DNA from 4 places in the Lysinibacillus sp. OL1 genome. Region 3 is predicted to be linked to each of the others. Evidence: riboswitches for the same ligand, from Rfam matches in the RefSeq annotation. Region 3 holds a riboswitch; each other region holds the start of a gene.
What was found. A riboswitch is a leader RNA that binds a small molecule or an ion and turns the genes downstream of it on or off. The one in region 3 is predicted to bind S-adenosylmethionine.
Positions count from the first base shown of each region.

Region 1: linked by a shared signal. The riboswitch ahead of metA (homoserine O-acetyltransferase MetA) and the one ahead of metK (methionine adenosyltransferase) in region 3 are both predicted to bind S-adenosylmethionine.
Region 2: linked by a shared signal. The riboswitch ahead of EW028_RS09730 (MetQ/NlpA family ABC transporter substrate-binding protein) and the one ahead of metK (methionine adenosyltransferase) in region 3 are both predicted to bind S-adenosylmethionine.
Region 4: linked by a shared signal. The riboswitch ahead of EW028_RS21470 (bifunctional homocysteine S-methyltransferase/methylenetetrahydrofolate reductase) and the one ahead of metK (methionine adenosyltransferase) in region 3 are both predicted to bind S-adenosylmethionine.

Region 1 is NZ_SJDS01000002.1:157,155-160,815, reverse strand. It holds gene EW028_RS05180 (GerAB/ArcD/ProY family transporter) at 1-401, shown strand, start outside; gene metA (homoserine O-acetyltransferase MetA) at 441-1,376, opposite strand; SAM riboswitch class I at 1,500-1,611, opposite strand; gene EW028_RS05170 (nucleotide excision repair endonuclease) at 1,815-2,186, shown strand; gene EW028_RS05165 (hypothetical protein) at 2,241-2,627, opposite strand; gene EW028_RS05160 (TrmB family transcriptional regulator) at 2,650-3,432, opposite strand; gene EW028_RS05155 (TSUP family transporter) at 3,558-3,661, shown strand, end outside.
Region 2 is NZ_SJDS01000004.1:120,969-124,629, reverse strand. It holds gene EW028_RS09740 (pyridoxal phosphate-dependent aminotransferase) at 1-1,106, shown strand, start outside; gene EW028_RS09735 (PPC domain-containing DNA-binding protein) at 1,148-1,651, opposite strand; SAM riboswitch class I at 1,774-1,878, shown strand; gene EW028_RS09730 (MetQ/NlpA family ABC transporter substrate-binding protein) at 1,967-2,797, shown strand; gene EW028_RS09725 (methionine ABC transporter ATP-binding protein) at 2,904-3,661, shown strand, end outside.
Region 3 is NZ_SJDS01000007.1:33,384-37,044, reverse strand. It holds gene metK (methionine adenosyltransferase) at 1-1,179, opposite strand, end outside; SAM riboswitch class I at 1,438-1,556, opposite strand; gene pckA (phosphoenolpyruvate carboxykinase (ATP)) at 1,946-3,532, shown strand; gene EW028_RS13645 (alpha/beta hydrolase family protein) at 3,598-3,661, opposite strand, start outside.
Region 4 is NZ_SJDS01000016.1:28,859-32,519, forward strand. It holds gene EW028_RS21470 (bifunctional homocysteine S-methyltransferase/methylenetetrahydrofolate reductase) at 1-1,556, opposite strand, end outside; SAM riboswitch class I at 1,646-1,746, opposite strand; gene EW028_RS21475 (protoporphyrinogen oxidase) at 1,846-3,240, opposite strand; gene EW028_RS21480 (globin-coupled sensor protein) at 3,472-3,661, opposite strand, start outside.

The sequences.
Region 1 (3,661 bases), on a different contig from region 3:
TTCCTAGCTATGCCTTAGCACAAAGAATATCTATAGGGAATTTTTTGCAGCGCATAGAAATCATTATGGCATTTATGTGGATTTCGTCTATATATATTCGTACATTTATGTATTTCTATACGACCGTTGTTGGACTTGCACAAATATTGAAGATCAAGGATCATCGTCCACTCATTATACCGATGGGTATAATTGTTATTGGACTTTCTCAAATTGTTCATCCAGATATTGTGCATTCTACTAATTATAATAATGAAATTTGGCCAATCTTTTCCTTTATTTTCACCATTTTATTACCTATACTTTTGCTGATTGTAGTAGTTATTCGCAATCGTAAATCCAAGGCTCAAAATAACGAAACACCTCAGCAGGAAACAGAAAATGACAATCAAAAAGTCTAATTTCTTCTAAGCTAGAAAAGAAATTAGACTTTTTATTAATTAAATATGATATTCGATTTCATCTACAAAATCCCATTCATATGGTGTTTCTTGGTAAACATAGTAGTTCAACCAGTTAGAGAATAATAGATGCGTATGGGCACGCCATGTATTCATTGGCACTTGTGTAGGATCGTCATTCGGGAAGTAGTTCACAGGAACGGCGATATCTATGCCCTTCGCCACATCGCGACTGTACTCATCGGCTAGCGTTGTCGCATCATACTCTAGATGGCCCGTAATCATAATATTTTTATTATCTTTTGATTGTACAATAAATACCCCAGCATCCTCTGAATAGGATAATAATCGTAGATCTGGATGATTGCGAACCTCGTCAATCGAAACAGATGTATAGCGTGAATGGGGCGCAGTAAATAAATCACTAAAGCCACGTACCAAATCTACAGTTAAATCTGTAATCACATGGGAATAGACGCCTGAGCATTTAGCAGAAAGCTCAACCTTCCCAATGCCATAATGATGATACAATGCAGCCTGTGCCCCCCAACATATATGTAGCACGGATGTCACATTCTTTTTAGACCAATCCATAATTTCTGAAATTTCCTGCCAATAGTTGACCTCTTCAAAAGCCATTTTTTCTACTGGTGCACCAGTTATAATCATACCATCGTAGCGTCGGTGTCGAATCTGATTGAACGTTGTGTAGAAAAGCTGCAAATGGGATTTACTCACATTTTTAGACTCGTGAGTGGCTGTATTCAAAAAGGTAATATTCACCTGTAATGGTGTATTCCCCAATAAACGTAATAATTGGAGCTCAGTTTTTTCTTTTTCTGGCATTAGATTTAATATTAATATATTTAATGGACGGATTTGCTGTGTTTTCGCACGATCTTCTTCCATGACGAAGATTTTTTCCTCACGTAAATGTTCTCCAGCTGGTAAATTTTTCGGAATATTAATTGGCATCTTGCTTTCCCCTCTCTATAATCACTCTCTTTTAGCAAACCTAACTTGCGTACATTGCAACGAAATTAAAAAATCCCCCTCATTCCATACGAGATAGAATGAGAAGGATTTTTTTCACGTCCACTCTTATCTCTCAAAGGAAAAAATCCTTTGCTGGAATTAGCACCTTTCTAACAATTGTTAGAGGTTGCTGAAGCGTCATCGGGCCAAATCCCTCAGCTTCTCTTGATAAGATTATTTAATTATCTTGAATTGTAACACGAACTAGTTAGAATATCAATAATTCATCGAATATTTTGTGATTCATGTGCATGTTCCTTGCTCATTTGATGTACACTAAGCTTGCTATCTGTGGTGTTTCTACATTTAAAATTTATGGTAAACATGCCGTAATTATGTTACCATATACTTTTAGTAAGAGAGAGGAACGTGAATAGTTTGATTAAAATTGAATTTCCAAAACCAGATCTAGTAATCCGTCAACGTGAACAAGATTTAAAACCAGGTGATGTGCCAATCACACCTTACTTCGGTTTTATTGACTTCCATAAAATCACACGTGATAAAGGCGGCATTTTCTTATTCTATAATGACAAGAATGAGCTATTGTTTGTTGGGAAAGCACGTAAAATTCGTCAACGTATTAAAAAACATTTCGAGGATAATGTATCTCCGATGAAAAACCATCGAGATGAAGTGTTCAAAATTGAAGTCTATGAAGTAGAAGATCCAATGGAACGTGAAATTTACGAAACATATGCGATTAATACTTTCCGCTCTAAATATAACGTAGACAAAGTCTTTTATTAGACATCACGTAAAGAAACCGAAATCTCATTTCTAAAGGGATTTCGGTTTCTTTTATCACATAATGGTCATACGATCAATGGGCGTACTCTGACCGTTTATTCGCAAATCAATGGTATCCAGCTCAGGATTCTTGACGGTGACTTTAAAAACATAGGGTTGAGCCTCTTTCCTTTGCTCGCTGCCTTCCTCTAACTGGATAATAAGCCTATTTCCCTCAGCTGTAATACTTGCCAATACATTCCCTTTTGAATAATAAACAAGGTAATATGGAGCATCCTTTTCATGCAATAGTTGTATTCTGTCATTAGAAACGATATTTTTTTGGACATTATCTGGGACAACCGTTAGCTCATGAATCGTTGGTGGATCGGTAGGTGGTGTAGCATTACAGGCTCCTAGCATTAGTAGGCTTATTAAACCTAGCAACACGAATTTTTTCAAGTAACTCCCCTTCCTTATACGACTATTCTAAGAAAAAAGCTTTACGCTCCTTAGCAATCCAGTCTTCTAACTCCTGATCATCACGTTTTACTAACCGATTGATGAGCACATCATGCCATATATAATCCTCTAACAAATAAATATGAACCGGATCATTGGTGATAAAGGCCGTCTCTTGGGTAGATGGAGAATGACCATAAATCATTTCCTGACCATCTATCGATAAGATAAACCAATGCGGTGTAGACGCTTTTTTTGTATAATGTGTGGCTCTATGCTGGTCAATTGAGGCGAGATGCTCTCCTACATACAACGTAATGCCATGAACAGGAACATGCAGCGCCACCTCTTGCAAATCTTCACGTAAGGCATCATACATATCTTCCCACATCGACAGCATCACTTTTTTCTTCGCCTTCTTTAGAAGTGACTGACAATAGTTGATAATGGATTCCTTGCCCTTCAGCATGACCACTTTAGGCTCTGCTTCCTGTACTTTTTCCTCTAATTTCTCTAATTTCCCGCTTATAGACGTAAAATTCGACTCCCAGCGCTGTTGCATTTGCTGTAAGAACACAGACACAGGCATTGCCGAATAGGTCGTTTGTTCTGCGGTCTCTTCTTTTAACACGATGCCCTTTTCTACAAGGATATTTAAAATATCATACACTCTTGCACGTGGTATGCCAGAATTTTTACTTACCTGATAGGCACTGACATGACTTTGCTGAACAAGTGCCGTATAGGCCTTTGCTTCATATTCTGTAAAACCCATTTCTTTCAGCTGGGTGATTAATTCCTCCATGTAATCCCTCCATTATCTTTATTATAGGCTACCAATGTGAAGATTTGCCAATGAAAAAATGGGGTTTACAGCGCAAATAAATTTAGTTACTATTTCAGTAGTAACTAATTATAAAGAGGTGTCATATGTTGTTTGAAATCGATGTACATATTCTCATACTATTAATTTCTTTTGGATTTCTGGCGGCTTTTGTTGACTCAGTAGTGGGAGGGGGCGGTTTAATTTCACT
Region 2 (3,661 bases), on a different contig from region 3:
TAAACTTGGCCCTAGAAGAAGGGCGTGATGTCATTAACCTTGGGCAAGGAAATCCCGATCAGCCAACGCCTACTCACATCATTCAAGCATTACAGGAAGCGGCTGAAAATCCTCAAAACCACAAATATTCACCATTTAGAGGTCTCGCTGAATTACGCCAAGCGGCGGCCGACTTTTATCAACGTGAATATCAGGTAGAACTAGATCCTGATACAGAGGTAGCGATTCTTGGTGGAACAAAAATTGGTCTAGTAGAGCTACCTTTAGCTGTGTTAAACCCTGGTGACACGATGCTCTTACCAGACCCTGGCTATCCAGATTACCTATCAGGTGTCGTACTAGGAGACGTCAATTTTGAAGTAATGCCCCTTTTTGCTGAAAATGATTTCTTACCTGATTATCATGCATTACCTGATGAAGTGAAAGAAAAGGCAAAGCTTCTTTACTTAAATTACCCAAACAACCCTACAGGTGGTACAGCATCACTTGCGTTTTTTGAAGAGACCGTTCGCTTTGCGAAGGAACACAATATTATCGTATCACATGATTTTGCTTATGGGGCAATAGGATTTGACGGTAATAAACCAGTTAGCTTCCTTCAAGCAAATGGTGCAAAAGAAGTAGGAGTTGAAATGTATACATTATCGAAAACCTATAATATGGCTGGCTGGCGTATAGGCTTCGCTGTAGGGAATGCCGAGATTATTGCTGCTATTAATCTTATTCAGGATCATCTGTTTTGTAGTCAGTTCCCTGCCATTCAACAAGCTGCAGCAGTAGCACTGACAGCTTCCCAGCAATGTGCGGATGAACTACGAGCTACTTATGAGCGTCGCCGAAATGTACTCATTGAAGAAGCTAGAAGAATTGGCTGGCATGTTACGGCTCCAAAAGGCTCCTTCTTCGCATGGCTCCCTGTACCACTAGGCTATACAAGTGAACAGTTTGCTGATCTATTGCTCGAAAAAGCTGATATCGCTGTAGCAGCAGGTAATGGCTTCGGTCAATATGGTGAAGGCTATGTGCGCGTAGGGTTGCTAGTTAGTGAGGAGCGCTTACGTGAAGCAATCCATAGAATCGAGCAATTACAATTGTTTAATAGATAATGTGCCTTATCCTGTAGCTATCTCTAGCTACAGGATTATTACTATTTTTCAATTTTCCTTGGTTGCCCTAAACCATCTTCTAATGGATAAAATTGAACATGACCTGTTTCATCATCCCATTTTCGAATATGTTGAATACCTTGTACCTCTGCCAACACGATGTCAGCAGTTATAACAGGATTTCCCCCTTTTATTAAATGCCCACCCGATACTACACCACATTGATCACTCATAGAACCATGGAAATGTGTCTCATATCCACCATCTCGCTTACACACCACACCTGAACCTTGAATAAATTCTAGTGGTCCCTCTTTTTCAATCACATTACTAAAACGAACATGAATTTGAGCTGTTGCATCTGGCACTAAATAAACAAAGCTACTTTTTTGAAAGCTGCCAATACAGCTTACAATTGTTGCTGACTCTATATTATTCTCTTCGCAAAGCGCTTCAATCCCTTCAATGATATCTGTTCCCGTTAGAAAACGAGCACTAATAACCTTACCAAATGAACCTATACCATAATTAACTCTTACAGACATTGTTATCCCTCTTTTGTGTCGAAATATTATAATTATATAAAAAATTTAAAAATTATTTATTGACTTACTATACCCTATAAATTATATTAGTTCTATCGGAATTACAAAAAAATATTATAAATCTCTTATCAAGAGTAGCTGAGGGACTGGCCCTATGAAGCTCGGCAACCTCCTTTTTAAAGGAAGGTGCTAAATCCTGCAAACGATCTTCGTTTGATAGATAAGAGAGGACATCTTTTCATGAGCCTCTCTTAATTTGTAAGAGAGTTTTTTTATTTTCAAAAAACCGATAAAAACAATCTTGGAGGTATTTTCATGAAAAAGAAAAATAAATTTTTAGTAGGTTTAGCAAGTTTAACATTAGTAGCAGCTTTAGCAGGCTGTGGCTCTAAAGAAGATAGTAAAAGCCAAGCTGAAGGAATTGATGAAAAGAAAATCGTTGTAGGCGTCACTTCTGGTCCACACGAACAAATTGCAGAAGTAGCTGCTAAAGTAGCAAAAGAAAACGGGCTAGAAGTAGAGCTAAAATCATTTTCTGACTATGTTTTACCTAATACATCCTTAGCTGAAGGTGATCTTGATGCGAACAGCTATCAACACGAGCCTTTCCTGGATACATTTAATAAAGATCATGATACAGAGTTAGTACCAGTGGGCAAAACGATTTTAAATCCAATGGGTATCTACTCAGAAAAATATAAATCCTTTGATGACATTCCTGACGGAGCAACGTTTGGCTTACCAAATGATCCAACGAATGGAGCCCGTGCCCTCTTTGTTTTACAGGAAGCTGGCTATATTAAGTTAAAAGAGGGCGCAGACTTAACAGCCTCGATCCGTGATGTAGAAGAAAACAAAAAGAATTTAAAATTCATTGAATTAGAGGCCGCTCAAATTCCTAAACAACTTAGTGAAGTAGATGTAGCAGCTATTAATACAAACTTTGCATTAGAAGCTGGCATTAACCCTAAAGATGACTCTATTTTATTGGAATCTACTGATTCTCCATACGTAAACTATATTGTCGTGCGTGCTGAAAATGAAAATGATCCAACAATTAAAAAGTTCGTTGAGGCCTACCAATCTGATGAAGTACGTCAATTCATCGAAGAGGAATTCAAAGGTTCAGTAATCCCTAGTTGGTAATACATTCAGGAAGCTTCTATAAGCCGAAGAATCTGCCGAAATTCCTCTATAGGAAAACGAGCAGATTCTTGCTTTTTAGAAGGTAGAGAAAGGAGCATACAATCGCATGATTCAATTACAAAATATCTCAAAAGAATTCAAGTCGAAAAAAGGCATCATAAAAGCTGTGGATGGCATCAATCTTCACGTAAAAAAGGGACAAATTCATGGTGTAATCGGCTATAGTGGTGCTGGTAAAAGTACACTCATTCGTTGCGTTAATCTACTAGAACGTCCTACAGCAGGAAAAGTAGTGATAGACAATGTAGACATTACGACCCTTTCTCTTCACGAATTACGTCAAACACGCCAAAAAATCGGGATGATCTTCCAGCACTTTAATCTATTAAAAACAGCAACAGTTTACAATAATATTGCAGTTCCCTTAAAGCTACTAGGCTATAAAGAGGCGGAAGTAAAAAGCCGAGTAGCTAAGTATGCTGAAATTGTCGGTTTAACAGATAAACTAGACAGTTACCCCAATCAACTTTCAGGTGGTCAAAAACAGCGTGTGGCTATTGCGCGTGCCTTAGCACAGGAACCAGAAATTTTACTTAGTGACGAAGCAACAAGTGCACTTGATCCTGAAACAACGGAAGCCATTCTTGAATTGTTGTTAAAGATTAACCGTGAATTAGGAATTACAATTCTGCTCATTACACATGAAATGAATGTCATTCAAAAAATTTGTGATGAGGTTTCTGTTCTAGAATCTGGGAAAGTTGTAGAATTCGGCACAGCGATTGAACTTTTTGCAAAACCAAAGCACCCTACAACGCGAAAGTTTTTGAATACAATTTCACAACGTAATTTATCCCCTTCTCT
Region 3 (3,661 bases):
TCGTAGCGCGTCTGCTTTATCAATTTGCTCCCATGGTACATTTAAATCTGTACGACCAAAATGTCCATACGCAGCAGTTTGTTTATAAATTGGACGACGAAGATCAAGCATTTTAATGATACCTGCTGGGCGTAGATCGAATAGCTCGCGTACCCATTCAACGATTTCGCTTTCTTTCACTCTACCTGTGCCAAATGTATCGACAGCAATGGAAACAGGCTGAGCAACGCCAATCGCATAGGCAAGTTGCACTTCAGCACGCTCTGCTAAGCCAGCTGCTACGATGTTTTTCGCTACATAACGTGCTGCATATGCCGCCGAACGGTCTACCTTGGTTGCATCCTTACCTGAGAAGGCACCACCACCGTGACGTGCATAACCACCGTATGTATCAACAATGATTTTACGCCCTGTTAATCCAGCATCACCTTTTGGCCCACCAATTACAAAACGGCCAGTTGGATTGATGAAGTATTTCGTATTAGCATCTAATAATTCACTCGGTACAACTGGTGCAATAACAAATTCTTTTAAATCTGCTTGAATTTGTTCAAGTGTTGCTTCTTCATCATGCTGTGTTGAAATAACAATTGTATCCACGCGAACCGGTACATTATTGTCATCATATTCAATCGTTACTTGCGTTTTACCATCAGGACGCAAATAGGCAAGTTCCCCTGATTTACGTACTTCTGTTAAACGGCGTGCTAATTTGTGTGCCAAGCTAATTGGTAATGGCATTAGCTCTGGTGTTTCATTACATGCATAGCCAAACATTAAGCCTTGGTCACCAGCACCAATTGCTTCTATGTCAGCATCTGTCATAGAGCCTTCACGTGCCTCTAATGCCTGATCAACACCTTGGGCAATATCAGGTGATTGTTCGCCAATTGCCACAAGCACCGCTAAGTTCTCTGCATCAAAGCCATATTTACCTCGTGTATAGCCAATTTCAGCTACAGTGTCACGAACAATACCTTTAATATCCACATAAGTAGAAGTAGTAATTTCTCCTGCTACTAATACTAATCCTGTTGTTACAGTTGTTTCACACGCTACACGTGCATTTGGATCTTCTGCTAAAATAGCATCTAAAATGGCATCCGAGATTTGGTCACAAATCTTATCTGGATGTCCTTCTGTTACACTCTCTGATGTAAACAGTCGACGGTTTGTCATTTGGTTTTCCTCCTAAATACTCTTACAATAAGTAGTTGTGTATGAATACGGTACTCATTACCCATGTCAAGTCCGCTCCTAAGGATTGAACTCTCAAGCCGTTACTGCTGCTTTTAACACGAGGATTTCGAAAGATTCGTCATTATAATAAGGAAAGAACTACATATACTTACCTTTACATTGATTTTTAACAATAAAAAAATCCTTTTCTCACGTTACTTTACATGAGGAAAGGAATAATGACTGCGTAACCTTTCACTCTTATCGTTCAAGGGATGTTCCCTTGCATCAGGTTGGCACCAACGCATGTCGTGAAATAGTTCATGCAGGTTGCCGGGTTTCACAGGGCCTGACCCTCCACCAGCTCGGGATAAGAGTATCCGTTCAATCTCATGTTACTGAAAAGGTCGAACGTTGTCAAATATTTTCTTATGTATTACTGTATAGAAAGGAAAGAACTTATTACACAAAAACTTTTCATACTTGGATGATGATGTAAATAGAAGCAAATTAATCCCTACAACATACCTAGCTACTTGTGGTAACATATGTGTGGCTCAATTTTCGTGCCTAATTACAGTAGGATTGATGGTATTCTACTCGAAAAACATTATTTTTTGTCAGTTTATTGAAAAGTGGTAAAAACTCTAAAATAATTTCTTAATTAGTATAGATTATTTAAGCAATTGTGTTATACTATTTTTGAAATTAAGAAAAAATCCCTCTAAATCAAGGGAATACTATAAAAAAGGATGGTATTTAATCGATGAATTCAGTAGAAATTGCAAACGAACTGAAGGAATTATTAAACGGCGGTAACATTAATGTTCAACTTTCAGTACCACAATTAGCAGAAAAAGCTACATCTCGTGGTGAAGCAATGTTAACAGTAGATGGCGCAGTTCGTGCAGAAACTGGCAAATACACTGGTCGTTCACCTAAAGATAAATATACGGTAGAAGAAGAAAGCACAAAAGATCAAATTGACTGGGGTAAAGTCAACCAACCGATTTCTTCTGAAGTGTTCGATAACCTATATGTAAAAGTAATAAAATATTTAAAAGAACGTGACGAGTTATTCGTATTCAAAGGCTTTGCAGGTGCTGACAAAGATTCACAATTAAGCATTCAAGTTATTAATGAATACGCATGGCACAATCTTTTTGCTCATCAATTATTTATCCGTCCAACAGCAGATGAATTAGCTTCTCATGTTGCTGACTTCACTGTCATCTCAGCTCCTAACTTTAAAGCAGATCCTGCGGTTGATGGTACTGCTTCTGAAACATTCATCATCGTATCACTTGAAAAGAAAATTATTTTAATTGGTGGTACAGAATATGCTGGTGAAATGAAAAAATCTATCTTTGGTATCATGAACTACTTATTACCACAACAAGGTATTCTTTCAATGCACTGCTCAGCAAACGTTGGTGAAGCTGGCGATGTAGCGTTATTCTTCGGTCTATCTGGTACTGGTAAAACGACGTTATCAGCTGATCCTGATCGTAAGCTAATCGGTGACGATGAACACGGTTGGTCTGATAATGGTGTATTCAATATTGAGGGTGGCTGCTATGCAAAAACAATCAACCTTTCTGCTGAAAAAGAACCAGAAATCTACAATGCGATTCGCTTCGGCTCTGTATTAGAAAACGTAGCTGTTGATCCAGAAACGCGTATTTGTGACTATGATGACGGATCACTAACAGAAAATACTCGTGTAGCTTATCCAATCCAATACATCGAAAATATCGTTGATCCTTCTGTTGCAGGTCATCCAAAAACAATCATCTTCCTAACAGCTGATGCATTTGGTGTATTACCTCCAATCAGTAAATTAACTAAAGAACAAGCAATGTATCACTTCCTAAGCGGGTTCACTTCTAAACTTGCTGGAACTGAACGTGGTGTGACTGAGCCAGAACCAGTATTCTCTACTTGCTTCGGGTCTCCATTCCTTCCACTTCCTGCAACAGTATACGCAGAAATGTTAGGACAAAAAATTGACGAGCATGGGGCACAGGTATACTTAGTAAACACTGGTTGGACTGGTGGCGAATATGGCACAGGTAGCCGTATGAAACTTTCTTATACACGTACAATGGTCCGTGCAGCAATCGATGGTAAATTAGCAGATGTTGAAACAACACAAGATGCTGTGTTTGGTTTACACATTCCAACAGCAGTTGAAGGCGTACCTTCAGAAGTGTTAAATCCTCGTGAAGCTTGGGCAGATAAAGCTGCATACGATGCAAAAGCTGCTGAGCTTGCAGGCTTATTCAACGAAAACTTCAAGAAATTCTCAAACGTTTCTGAAGCCATCACTACACTTGGTGGTCCATTAAAATAACATCTATTTAAAAGACAAAGGGAACAATTAATTCGTTCCCTTTGTCTTTTTGTTTTCTCTATGCTTTATTGCTGTTTCATCCACTTGCAAAGAGCACGAACAGTTTCACGATTTTTTGCTGGTGGATAT
Region 4 (3,661 bases), on a different contig from region 3:
ATGTAAATTGGAGCTTGTAAATGCTTTGTTGCCTCATAAATCTCTACAATTTTTTCTTTCGTATATACTGGTTGAGAAATGAAGTAGTCTGCCCCATGCTCAATTTTCTTCTCTAAGCGTGTCACAGCACGATCTAACACACGGACGTTTGGATTAAATGCAGCAGCAACTGAAAAATTTGCTTTTTTTCGAAGTGGCTTACCTGAGAAAGAGACCCCTCCATTTAATTGCTTAATTAATTGGATTAGCTCCATTGAAGATACATCATAAACACTTGTCGCACCTGGGAAATCTCCTACTTTCGTTGGATCACCCGTAACAGCCAACACATCATGAATACCTAAAGCATTTAACCCCATTAAATGAGATTGTAGACCAATTAAATTACGGTCGCGACATGTAATATGAGTTAGTGGACGTACACCATGTGTGCTCTTCAACAATGCTCCCATTGCAATATTGCTAATACGTGGAGAGGCCAATGAATTGTCTGCCATCATAACTACATCTGCACCTGCATCATATAATTGCTTTGCTCCTTCAAGGAACCCGTCAATCTCTAAATGTCTAGGTGTATCCAACTCTACTATGACAGAACGTTCACGTTTAACCTTTTCATGAAGAGGCTCATACTTTGTTGGCTCCGCTTCCCGAACAATCTCAATCTTTTCAGGTTTCGCATGCTTCTCCTGAACCGGTGATAACTCTTCTAAATACTTCTTTGCTGCTGCAATATGTTTGGGTGTTGTACCACAGCAGCCCCCTATTAAACGTACACCTTGATCACGCAATTCAACAGCCGCTCGACCAAAATAATCAGCTTCTGATTCATAAACGACACGCCCATCCTCTAAGTCCAGAAGTGATGCATTTGGATAGGCCGACATAAATGCCTTATTAGGAAGTTCTACACCTTCAAATGCTAGAATAGTATGGTGTGGACCTAGTCGACAATTGACACCAACAATATCAGCACCTAGGGCTTCAAGCTCATGGAGAGCATTATTTAAAGACATCCCATTTTGTAGAACACCGGGCTCATGCATAGAAACTTGTGCAATAATCGGCAATTTTGTTTTTTCTCGTAGCATCTTTAAGGTTGCTGTTAATTCTTCAAAATCATAATAAGTTTCAAGTAAAAGGCCATCTGGATTCCCTGCAAGTAAGACGCTTGCTTGTTCTTCAATAGTCGCTAATATTTCATCCAAGGTTGCATCACTTTTACGAATTCCCCGAATACCACCAATTGTTCCTAAAACAAATTGACCGCCATCAGCCGCTGCTCGTTTTGCGATGGTGATAGCAGCTTCATTAAATTGTTGGACTTTTGATTCTAATCCATAGCGAGCTAATTTAATGGCATTTGCACCGTACGTATTCGTTTGAATGATGTCAGCACCAGCTGCAATATATTCTCTATGAATCTTTTCAATTAACTCGGGTCTCTGAACATTCATTTCCTCATGGCAATACTCCAATCCATAGCCATATAGCACTGTGCCTATTGCACCGTCTGCCGTCAATACATGCGTTTTTAACCTTTCAAGCAATCCCATAAAATTAGCCTCTCTTCCTATGTCTCTATATAATAAAAAGCCTTCTTTCATAAAAAAAGAAGGCTTTAACGATTCATCATTGTTGTTCCTTCTCATCTTCGACTCAACGGTCTTCTGGATTTAGCACCTGACAATAAAGTTGGTTGCTGAAGCTTCAATGGGCCAGTCCCTCTGCTTCTCTTGATAAGAATTAAGTATGAATTTTTTAAATAATTAAAAGAATCATATCGTTTACTGACGAATGAGTCAAGACTATTTCACATAACAAAGTTTTTTTTCACTTAAAATCTTAGAAATTGGCAAGTTCATTTGCAAGCTCTTCGCCAATTTTTTTCCCGTTTTGAATACAAGCACCAATACCTACGCCAAAATATGAGCACCCTGCAATCGATAAATTAGGATAGTTCTCATGTAATTCTTGTAGTAGTCCTTGTAATGCTTCACGATGCGCTAAATCATATTTAGGCATTTGATCAATCCACTTTGTTACATTCACAACAGTTGGCTGCTCCTCTATTCCTAGGCTCTTTCTCACATCTTCTAAAGCAACTGCTGCCAATTCTTCATCAGTCATGGCACGTAGTTGCTCATAGGCTGGATTGATGCTCTTATAAAAGAGTCGCACAAGTAATTTATTTTCTTTCGATGTATGCTTCCATTTACGACTAGTCCAAGTTGCTGCATTACAAGTAACGTCTGAATTATGGGAAACAATATAGCCCGTTCCATCTGCTGGCAATTTAGCGTCTGGCACATCAAAACCTAAATAGATAGTAATTGCTGACGCTGTCGTAAATTGGTTAAAATAGCGGTTTAAAGATTCATCCTGTAGCAGATTTTGGACAGAATCATTCGGTAATGCTAAAACGACATAATCTGACTCAATAATTTCACCATTAGCTAAAGAAATTGTGTAGTTCTTATCTTGTTTTTGAACATTTAGTGTAGTAACACCCTTGATAATTTCTACATCGGATAAGGTTTGTTCAAGTCGATTAATTAAAGAAGATAAACCATTTTTAAAGGATATAAATTTTTTGTTCGCTGCTTTAACAAATTGCTCACGATTCGCATCAAAGCCTTTAATAATACTTCCAAAATCATTCTTATAATCAATTAAATACGGTAAAGTAGAGCCAATAGAAAGCTGATGTAAATCTCCTGAATAAACACCTGCAAGGACTGGTGCAATTTGGTTTTTCACCAGTTCCTCTCCTAAATAGTAAGTTAAAAATTCACCGATAGAACTTTCCTTTGTGAAGCCATTGTTTGGCAATGTTAAATCCTTCAACGCTTCTTTTTTTCCCTGCTCGGAAATAAGTGTACTTTCCTCTAAGGATGCTACACTCATCGGTATTCCGAAAGTTGAATCTGCCGGAATAGCATGTAACTCATTATTCGTATAAATATAAGAAATACCTGTTTCGTTGTAAACTAATTCCGCCTCAAAATCAAGCTCCTGCACGAGTTCCATAACGCCTTGATGACGGGCTACAATAGAATCAGCACCCGTTTCCATGATGAAACCTTGTTCATGTGCTGAATATAATTTGCCTCCTAAATATGTATTTTTTTCTATAAGCACTAGACGAACATCTAAATTATGTTCCTTCACTTGACGTTGCAAATAATGCATTGTACATAGTCCTGTAATACCGCCGCCTAAAACAACAACTGTTTTCATCATAACCGCCCCTAATATTCATTCTTTCTACAGTATAATCTTTTTTTCATTGAAAATTACGTTAAACCCTTTACAAATTTAGCAAAAATAGAGCTATTTCATCAGTGAAATAGCTCTTACTTTCTGAATCTCTATAAAATTGATCCTCTATAGCGATAACTTCACAACAAACATTTAAATAGGTACTATAGTGTTTATTACGTCTAAAAATAGAATGTAAATGTTAGTAGTCTATCCTTTTAAATTTTGCGCAAAGCTCGCTAATTTTTCAGCTGAATTTGTTACCTCAGTAAATGAAGTGCCTAATTCACTTAATATGCCTACAATTGCTTGTATTTTTGTTGCCATACACTCATTTTGATCTTTTGCTTCTGTCATGGCTCCCAATATACTCGTAAATTGGCCTTCAGTTTGTAACATA